3 regions of the Paenibacillus sp. 01T47 genome follow, and region 3 is predicted to be linked to each of the others. Evidence: riboswitches for the same ligand, from Rfam matches in the RefSeq annotation. Region 3 holds a riboswitch; each other region holds the start of a gene.
What was found. A riboswitch is a leader RNA that binds a small molecule or an ion and turns the genes downstream of it on or off. The one in region 3 is predicted to bind thiamine pyrophosphate.
Positions count from the first base shown of each region.

Region 1 (3,159 bases), on a different contig from region 3:
TGTAGGGGTAGGGCTAATTATTCTATTTCTAGTTATTACCGTATTCCGTCGTATCGTAGAGCCTAAAATTCTCGGTGATTCAGTAGGGATCGGCTCATTGTCAGCGCTTGTAAGTCTTTATGTCGGCTTCAAACTCGTCGGTGTTATTGGTGTATTCATAGGACCGCTTGTCGTGATCATCTATATGGCAGCTCGAAGAGCTGGACTATTCCAAATGAAATTCAAGCTATAGCCTTGGAAAAGCCGTGCCAAAGCCGTTGCTAGATACGTATGATACTGCAAAAAAAGCAGATCATGCAGGAGGCATACGAATAAATGGCACCTATTAAAGTTGCAATTGTAACACCAGGCTCCTTCCCGATTCCTTCATCAGGGAGCAGCTCGGTTGAGCGAGTGGTAGAGAAATTTGCCCCGCTGCTTAAGCCTTACGCAGAACCTCGTATTTTTGGAAGACTGAGCAAGCGATTGCCTCGTCAAGGACAATTTAACGGTGTTGTTTGTGAACGGTTTGCAGCGGGCAATAAGCAGCGATATATTCAAGAGGTAGGACATGCGGTTCACCGTTTTTCTCCTCACGTCATCGACGTCGAGAATCGTCCCCAATTTGTGCTAACGATGAAGCGATTGAATCCTGGCAAACGAGTCTGGCTTTATTTGCATTCCTCCACCTTTATTTCACCCTCCTATATTTCTTCTGCAAACTTGCATAAGTGCTTGCAGGCCGCAGATAGAATCATCGTAAATAGCGAGTTTCTAAGGCGAATTGTAGTGTCGAAAGCGCCAGAGGTCGCTTCGAAGCTGCGAGTCATTTATCCTGGCGTAGATACGGCCAGGTTCCCTTCACAATATTCCTCCGAAGGAGCCGCTAAACGGGAGAGTTTAAGGCAAAAGAGAGGATTGAATGGTAAAAAAGTGGTGCTTTTTATGGGGAGGCTTATTCCGCTTAAGGGCGTTCATCATCTTCTCAATATCGTGCCGCAGCTTGCCAAAAGCCACCCAGAGCTCGTCGTTATCATCGTAGGGAGCCCATTTTATGGCTCGCATCGCAAAACGGCTTATGCGCGCAAGCTTGAACAGCTTGGACGCAAATGTCCGGGTCATGTTCGTTTTGTGCCCTACGTGCCACATTCGGAAGTGCCCAGCTGGATGCTCGTTGCCGATGTAGCGGTCGTTCCATCTGGACAGAGGGAGGCGTTTGGGCTCGTTAATGTCGAGGCGATGTCCTGCGGCGTTCCGGTAGTCGCGACACGTGCAGGCGGAATGAAAGAAATTATCCGTAATGGCGAAACAGGCTATTTGGTCAATCAGCTTCATATCGAGCGAGAGCTGCGAGAAAAGCTGCATCTGCTGCTTCGCGATAAACAGCTCAGGCAAAAGCTGGGGCGACGCAGCCGCGAGCGTGTGGAGCAGACATTTACATGGCGTCACACCGCTGATCGATGGGTAAGGCTGCTGAAGGAAAGCGGACTGTAGCAGGCTGTATTTTTCCGCGGTTTGGAAAATAGAGGGTTGACACCCTTCTTTACTAAACGGTATAGTCAAACAAGGAAATCCACTAGGGGCGCCGTAATGGCTGAGATAAAGCGAATCGCTTTGGTCCCTTTGAACCTGATCTGGGTTATGCCAGCGTAGGAAAGTGGGATTGTGCGTTTATGCTTTGCGCGTGAAAGCTCTGCCGGAATCTGCTGAAGCCTCAGCTTATGCGGCATGACTTTATCTGCTTAGGGGAACCCTTGCAAGATAACACTCGCATGACGACACTCTTCGACCGCTCCTTTGCTGGAGCGGTTTTTTTGTTTGGCGCCAGTGAATTGATATAGCTTTGTGGCCGCCATGCACGCTCCAGCGATTGCAGCTCTTGTAGCAGCCTAGCTACTTGTATAGCAGCGGTGTTTTAAACTTTCTCATATGCTTGCGTATGCCTCCAGGAGGAATTCTATTATTCCATTAGGAGGTTTTTGTGATGTCTATTTTTTCTACTCCGCTTCCGGGCAGCCGCAAGGTGTACGTTGAGGGCTCAAAGGGAAACATCCGTGTTCCGATGAGAGAAATTGCACTTGAAGCTAGTACTGGCAGAAATGGTGAAGAGCTGCCGAATGAACCTGTAAGAGTTTATGATGCAAGCGGTCCTTATACCGATGAAACGTATGAGGCAGATGTTCGGCGCGGTTTGCCCGGTATTCGCAGCGAATGGATCTTGGAGCGTGGTGATGTAGAGCCCTATGAGGGCAGGGAAATCAAACCGGAGGATAATGGATTTATTTCTGCTGAAAAAGCAGAGCAGCGAGGCGCGGAACGATTCCCAGGGTTAACGAGGAAACCGCTTCGTGCCAAAAGAGGGCAAAATGTTACGCAGCTTCATTACGCCCGCAAAGGGATCATTACCTCTGAGATGGAATACATCGCTATTCGCGAAGGGATGAGTGCAGAATTTGTTCGCAGCGAGATCGCAGCCGGCCGTGCCATTATTCCGACGAACATCAACCATCCTGAAAGTGAGCCGATGATTATTGGGCGGCAGTTTCACGTTAAAATCAATGCTAATATCGGCAACTCTGCTGTAGCTTCTTCGATTGAAGAGGAAGTGGAGAAGATGACTTGGGCGACGCGCTGGGGAGCCGATACAATTATGGATTTGTCCACGGGGAAAAACATCCATACGACGCGGGAGTGGATCGTGCGAAATTCACCGGTTCCGGTTGGCACAGTACCCATTTATCAGGCGCTGGAGAAAGTGAATGGCAAAGCTGAAGACCTTTGCTGGGAAGTATTCCGCGATACGCTTATTGAACAAGCCGAGCAGGGTGTCGACTATTTTACGATTCATGCAGGTGTACTGCTGCGCTACATACCACTTACGGCAAAGCGCGTTACGGGTATTGTCTCGCGAGGCGGATCAATTATGGCAGCTTGGTGCCTGGCACACCATAAGGAGAATTTCCTATATACGCATTTTGAAGACATTTGTGAAATTATGAAAGCATACGACGTATCATTCTCGCTCGGTGACGGCCTGAGACCCGGTTCTATAGCAGATGCCAATGACGCTGCTCAGTTTGCTGAGCTGGATACGCTTGGTGAGCTAACGAAGATCGCATGGAAGCATGATGTACAAGTGATGATTGAAGGCCCTGGCCATGTGCCTATGCATTTGATCAA
Region 1 is NZ_JBFTPA010000012.1:58,944-62,102, forward strand. Features, by position in the region: gene ytvI (sporulation integral membrane protein YtvI) at 1-232, shown strand, start outside; gene AC1DOV_RS21865 (glycosyltransferase family 4 protein) at 316-1,473, shown strand; TPP riboswitch at 1,548-1,652, shown strand; gene thiC (phosphomethylpyrimidine synthase ThiC) at 1,964-3,159, shown strand, end outside.
Region 1: another riboswitch for thiamine pyrophosphate. It lies ahead of thiC (phosphomethylpyrimidine synthase ThiC); the one in region 3 lies ahead of AC1DOV_RS14250 (ABC transporter substrate-binding protein).

Region 2 (3,159 bases), on a different contig from region 3:
AATGAACTCTCTGCGAATGGTCGCGAAGTCATCATGATAACCTTTGATAAATTCGTTAATTTCCTTCTCTGTATACTGTTTCCCTCTCGTCAAATGAGAAACCATATGCTGAAGCACGATCAATTTTTTCTTATGCTGAGCCGGCATATGCTTCAGCTTACCCTCAGCTGTAAAAAAGTTGCGGATGACTGAATCCTTCAGTTTCTTATTGCTATCCTCCATGTTGTCCACTCCCTTCTCTGCACCTGCATTCCGGTAAATGAGCTCCGCCGCCGCATTAGCGTTGCTCTTAATAAAATAATGGTTCAGCGAAAAATAAATCGTATTTTTCTCTCTGCGTTCATTAATTAAGCTGGCCTCTCTTAATTTGGTTGCATGATGCGTAATCGTAGCAGGCGTCACGCCTAATTTCTCTGCGAGCACCTGTCCGTTAAGCTCACCTTCAGCCAGCATAATCAACAATTTAATTCTCGTCGGATCGGATAATGCCTTATGATAGGCTACCACCTTATCTAATTGCACCGTTCGCCACCTCTTCCTCCACCAAACAAATTTAACTTTCGTCTAATTAGATGTTTATCTAATCAGATAATAATACGCCACCTATTATTTGTCAAACACAATAATCTCGAAAATACAAACTGTCAGCTTTGCGCATAAAAAAAGCTGACAGGTCTCTGCCTGCCAGCATGAAATAAACTCCTCTTACTCAACTCCCATGCATCGTTAATTTTCCGAATACAGGTTGTCATCATCCGCAATGCTCTGAATGTCCTCCGAGCTTATGCTGAAATAACCATAGCCCTCAGCCTGCTGTTTCTTTAACGCTTTTTCTTTAAAAAACTTGGGGCTGCCCTCGCCTGCATCCTCATCATAAACGAGCAAAATACCGTCCGTTTTCCGAAACAGCAGCTCGTCCCTAGCCGTAAACTGCCAAATGCCATTATACGGCTGGTTGCTGACCGAAGCGTAATAATCGACCCCTTTTAAAACCTGCTGATAAAACTCCTTTTTATCATCCTTCCATTTCTCTTCCGGATTGCTGTATGCCGAAATAATTGAAAGTCTCAAATGAGGATAAATTTCCTTCAGCGCAATAACGACCTCGCACGCCCACAAATCCACGCCATATTGGCCCGGGGTAATCACCCACTCAAGCCCATCTTCTATAAGCGGAACCAGCTTGCCTTTCAGCGCTTTTTTTATATAAACAATGCCCTCATGCTTCTGGCTAAAAATATTAAGCTCATGCGCTCGGTAGCCCGTTACGAGTAAATTTTTCATTTGTCCAACGCCTTTTCGGATAATTATGGTTTACATCTATCCAGTGTATGCTATAGTAGAAAAAATACAAATTGCATATAAACCTATTTATTTCACTAGGGGAGCCTAACGGCTGAGATGGAGCATCTGCTCCGGACCCTTGGAACCTGATCTGGATCATTCCAGCGGAGGGAAGTGGAGCAGCAAAGCATTCATTCATGCGCGCAAGCCTTGTGTGATCGTTAGACCCGCTCATTTCCCCTCGGAAATGGGTGGGTCTTTATTTGTTTACGGAGGGATGCGTATTACAGCTATAATCTCACTTCACCAAGTAAGCTACACCTACGACAAGCTTGCTGAAACATCTATACTGTCTAATCTTTCGCTTCAAGCCTACTCAGGTGAGTTTGTCTCTATCATCGGTGCTAGCGGCTCAGGCAAAAGCACGCTCTTTAAGCTCATGGCTGGATTGCTTCAGCCTAGCCTAGGCGAAATTAGGCTGTATGGCAAGCCTGCCCCCAATCGTCTCGGCAAGATTGCTTATATGCCGCAAAAGGATCTTCTTCTGCCATGGAGAACAATACTCGGCAATTGTCTGCTTCCACTTGAGATGACACGCAGCAATCCCCATTATAACACGATCCAAATCTTGGAGCTGCTAGAGCGCTTCGGACTGGCAGGCTATGAACAAGCTTACCCTGACGAGTTGTCAGGCGGCATGCGACAGCGGGCAGCTTTTCTGCGCACACTAGTAACCGGACAAGAGCTGCTGCTGCTGGACGAACCGTTTGGCGCGCTTGACGCCATGACCAAACGCGGTATGCATAAGTGGCTGCTAGAGCTGTGGAGCGACCTTGGAAAAACAGTACTCTTTATCACACATGATCTTGAGGAAGCGATATTGCTGAGCGACCGCATTTATTTATTGCCAAGTGCAGCTAACGAGGCGCAAGGGATACAGGAAATAGTCGTTCCTTTGCCGAGACCAAGACACTATGAGCAAAATTACGAACCCGACTTCATCAAGCTGCGGCAAGATTTGGAGCGAAGACTGCATGCGCAAACCTCTAATTAACCAGTGGCTGAGCCATTACGGACTATTCATACTGCTGCTCATTAGCTTACTGCTCGTTTGGCAAGCGGTCGTACAGCTCGGATTGGTTCCACCCTACATACTGCCGTCACCTAGCTCAATAGCTCAGGCATTAATCGAAGATGGCCATCTGCTGCTTGGCAACCATCTGCTGGCTACGCTTAAAGAAGTGTCCCTCGGTTTTCTATTGTCGATTATTATTGGGACTACGCTCGCAGCAGGCATGCACACTTTCCGAATACTGGAGAAGGCGCTGTACCCGTTTGTCGTCATCAGTCAGACCATCCCGCTTATCGCTCTGTCTCCAATTTTCATTATGTGGTTTGGCTATACGATTTGGAGCAAGGTCGCTGTTGTTTTTTTGACTGCTTTTTTCCCTATCGTTGTGAGCACCTATGACGGGCTTAAGAAAAGCGGTAGCGAATATGAAGAGCTGCTGCTCACAATGGGAGCAACGCGCTGGGGTATTTTCAGAAAAATACAAGTCCCCATCGCCCTACCGTCCTTCTTCTCAGGACTTAAGTTATCGATCGTTTATTGCGTTGTAGGCGCCACCATCGGTGAATGGCTTGGAGGCAGTGAAGGCCTAGGCTACTATAGTCGCCGAATGTCCAGCAATTTGAACGCCGACTCCATGTTTGCATCCGTTTTTCTGCTATCCCTCATTGGCATCTTATTATTTGCTGCCATTGTCCTATTGGAGAAATCAATACTAAAGAGAAAGAGGTTCAATACATGATCATCAAAGCAAAAATGAAATGGATTATTCCGATGCTTGCTTCTCTGCTGCTCGTACTTAACGG
Region 2 is NZ_JBFTPA010000004.1:431,113-434,271, reverse strand. Features, by position in the region: gene AC1DOV_RS11795 (DUF2087 domain-containing protein) at 1-522, opposite strand, end outside; gene AC1DOV_RS11790 (SLOG family protein) at 727-1,284, opposite strand; TPP riboswitch at 1,372-1,474, shown strand; gene AC1DOV_RS11785 (ABC transporter ATP-binding protein) at 1,562-2,338, shown strand; gene AC1DOV_RS11780 (ABC transporter permease) at 2,319-3,095, shown strand; gene AC1DOV_RS11775 (ABC transporter substrate-binding protein) at 3,092-3,159, shown strand, end outside.
Region 2: another riboswitch for thiamine pyrophosphate. It lies ahead of AC1DOV_RS11785 (ABC transporter ATP-binding protein); the one in region 3 lies ahead of AC1DOV_RS14250 (ABC transporter substrate-binding protein).

Region 3 (3,159 bases):
AGCAGCGCTGCCGGCTGCCATATTTTCGACCAAATCGATTTCTTATTGCCCATCTGGATATTTCTCCAGCAGCCTTCCCATGGAAGCGCCGTTTGCCGGATTGTAGTAAATTTTAATTTGTGAAATAACGGACGGGCAGCCCATCTCCGCCATCGCCTCGCTCATCGACTGCACGACGCTGAGCAGATGGCTCAGCTCACCCTCCATCGTCGTTTCAAGCGGTGCTACACGGTAAGGAACACCTGCCGCTTTAATAATTTCTATGGCACGATCTACGTAGGGAATAACACTCTCGCCGCCTGGTGTTGTCGGTAAAATTTGAATGCTTACTAATGCATTAGCCATCGGATTTCCTTCTCTCTTTGTTGTATGTGAGAGCGGGCTTTCCCGCCCTCCGTATGTTCGAATTGCTTATTGTGGTAAAAATTCATTCGTAAATGCCTTCTCCGCTTCAAGCTCCTTCTCCAGCAGCTTGTGCTCAAACATCCATGCCGCATAGTTTTCCCATACGCTTAGCTTCTGTTCGCCCCAGCGCGGCGCGTCATCTTGATATTTGGAGCTTAACCATTTTTGGCTGGCGCGCACAAGCTCTGCGTTCAAATCCGGCTCTGCTTTTATTAAAATTTCTGCTGCATCCTCCGCATTGCTGATCGCGTATTGGTAGCCTTTGGATACGGCAGCAGTAAACGCTTTGACTGTTTCCGGCTTATTCTTAATCAAATCTTCATTCGTCACGATTACCGGCGTATAATAATCCAGTTTGTCGCTGTAGTCTGTTAAATAAACCATATTGATCTTCTCGCCGCGCAGCTCTGCTTCCACGCCAGTCCATGCATAGTAAATCCATGCAAAGTCAATATCGCGTTTCACCGCCGTAAAGAAGTCGCTGTCGCCGATGCTCATGATGTTTACTTTGCTCACATCTGCGCCCTTCTCCTGCATAATCGATTGAATGACCGCCTCCTCAACAGGAGCGCCCCAGCCGCCATACGTTTTGCCTTCAAATTTCTCAGGTGAATCGATTCCCTTTGCAAGCGGTGAAGCAAAACCTGAGGTATTGTGCTGAATGACAGCGGCGATCGATACGAGCGGCACGCCGGCAATTCTCGCCATCGTGACAGACTCCTGATAACTTACGCCAAACTGCACATTGCCCGAAGCGACCATTTGATCGGCACCGCTTTGTCCTGGTTGAATAATTTCAACGTCCAGTCCTTGCTCCTTAAAAAAACCTTTATCTCTAGCTACATAAAGTCCGGTATGATTCGTATTTGGTGTCCAGTCGAGTACAACCTGCACCTTCTCTAGCGGCTTGTCCGCTGTTCCCTCTTGCTCTTTCGGCTGTTCGCCCTTGTTCCCAGCGCCACCGCCGCAGCCTGCCAGCGCCAATACGAACACAAGCATCGCGGCCACGATTTTCCACGACAAATACCCTGTTTTTTTCTGATTCATGATGTTGTTCCCCTCTCCATGCTTCGATTCTTATAGGCGACGACTCCTCGTAGTATCCGGTTCCATGGCTGCATCATTCTAATCGCAACAAAAAAAAGCGTCCCCCTAATCCGGAGGACGCCATATCATTGGCTGTGCAGCTGTTTATACAGCAAATGCTTGATCAATTTGATCTCGCCTGCTTGCTAAACAGAGCTTCTGTCCCTACGCTGGCATTATCCAGATCAGGTTTAACGGGTCGGAATTGTATAGAAAATCCCCTCTCAGCCGGCCTAACCAGCTCCCCGGAACATATTCGGTTTCGTCAATACCATTCATTGTATAGCAAAACCCGCATTTAATGCTAGTTTTTTTTGAAAATGATTATCATCAAGCCACGATACTCATCCTCTTACTATATACGGCAGCCAGAACGTGCAGCTCCTGCACCAGCTTTCATTGCCCTAGATCGATATGCTCATCCAGCCATTCTACCTTTGTTTCTTCAGCAGCCTTCGAATTTTCTAAGTCTGCCGTATCTTTGGTCTCTGCTGCAGGAGCAAGGCGTCCATATACGAGCAAATATGCGGCTGTCAGCTCTTTTGACATCTCTTCAGACGTTAGCCGCTCTAGCAGATGGATGTATTCTAGCTGCTCCTGCGGTTTATTATCCGCACGTGTAATCTTCACATAGGTAAAACCGGCCTGCAAATAAAGCTGGCTAACTTGTTCTGCTGAGTACTGTGATGCCGCTTGATGCTGTGCTTGTGCATTAGCAGGATCTAAATATTGCCGAATATTGTTGAAATAATAGCGATTGGCAAAGCACCCGACTAGCCAGCCGCCAGGCTTTAGAAGACGAACTAGATTTTTCATGGCTTGCGGTGTCCCGTATGCATGAGCATCTCCGATTACGATGCCGTCAAGACCTTCAGCAGGCAGCCTCCAATCCTTCGGATCATTCGAGCGGAATACAGTAATTCCCGAAGCTTCTGCTACTCTAGCCGCCAGCTCGTTACGCTCAACTCCGTACCATATTGCGGATGGGAATTGCTTTTTCATATGAAAAATCGTAGCTCCGCACCCGCAGCCTATTTCCATAATCGAGCAATTCTCGCGTCTGTACTCATGCGATTCCCGCTCAATTACGGTGCTAAAATCCATTCTAATATACGTTGCATCACCAGGGTCAAAGCCCCATTTGGACATAAAAACAATGGCATTTTTTCTGAAGTTTTGTACATATTGTTCTGGCTCTGAGCTAAAGGAGATGCTCCCGTAATGATGAATAAACGTATCGCCGCACAGCATCAGCTTATATCCCGCCAGCCGGAGCCGCAGGCTATAATCATCATCTTCAAAGTTGCCGATACCGAAGATCTCGTCGAGCGATCCCGTTTTCTCCCATGCTTCTCTCCGCAGCAAAAGGCAGTAGCCGACCAGCTTCACGCGCTCCTCCCATTTTGTTCTATCAGGGTTGGCATGCAGTGCCGAAGCAAACAGCTCCATTTCATCTATCGTCGTATAGGTGACCGGGATCGTCGTCCAGTAGGAAGCCGAATTCGTAACGGGGCTGACCGCCCCTATTCGTTCATCACTAAATAAGCAGCGCTTGAGACCGTCAAGCCAGCTTGGCGTTACGATTGTATCGTTATTTAGCAGCATCAGAAGATCGCCCGAGGCCGCGGCCAATCCTTGGTTGCAGCCCTTAGGAAAACCAGCATTGCT
Region 3 is NZ_JBFTPA010000006.1:108,822-111,980, reverse strand. Features, by position in the region: gene AC1DOV_RS14260 (ABC transporter permease) at 1-53, opposite strand, end outside; gene AC1DOV_RS14255 (thiamine-binding protein) at 43-345, opposite strand; gene AC1DOV_RS14250 (ABC transporter substrate-binding protein) at 412-1,452, opposite strand; TPP riboswitch at 1,637-1,749, opposite strand; gene AC1DOV_RS14245 (glycosyltransferase) at 1,888-3,159, opposite strand, start outside.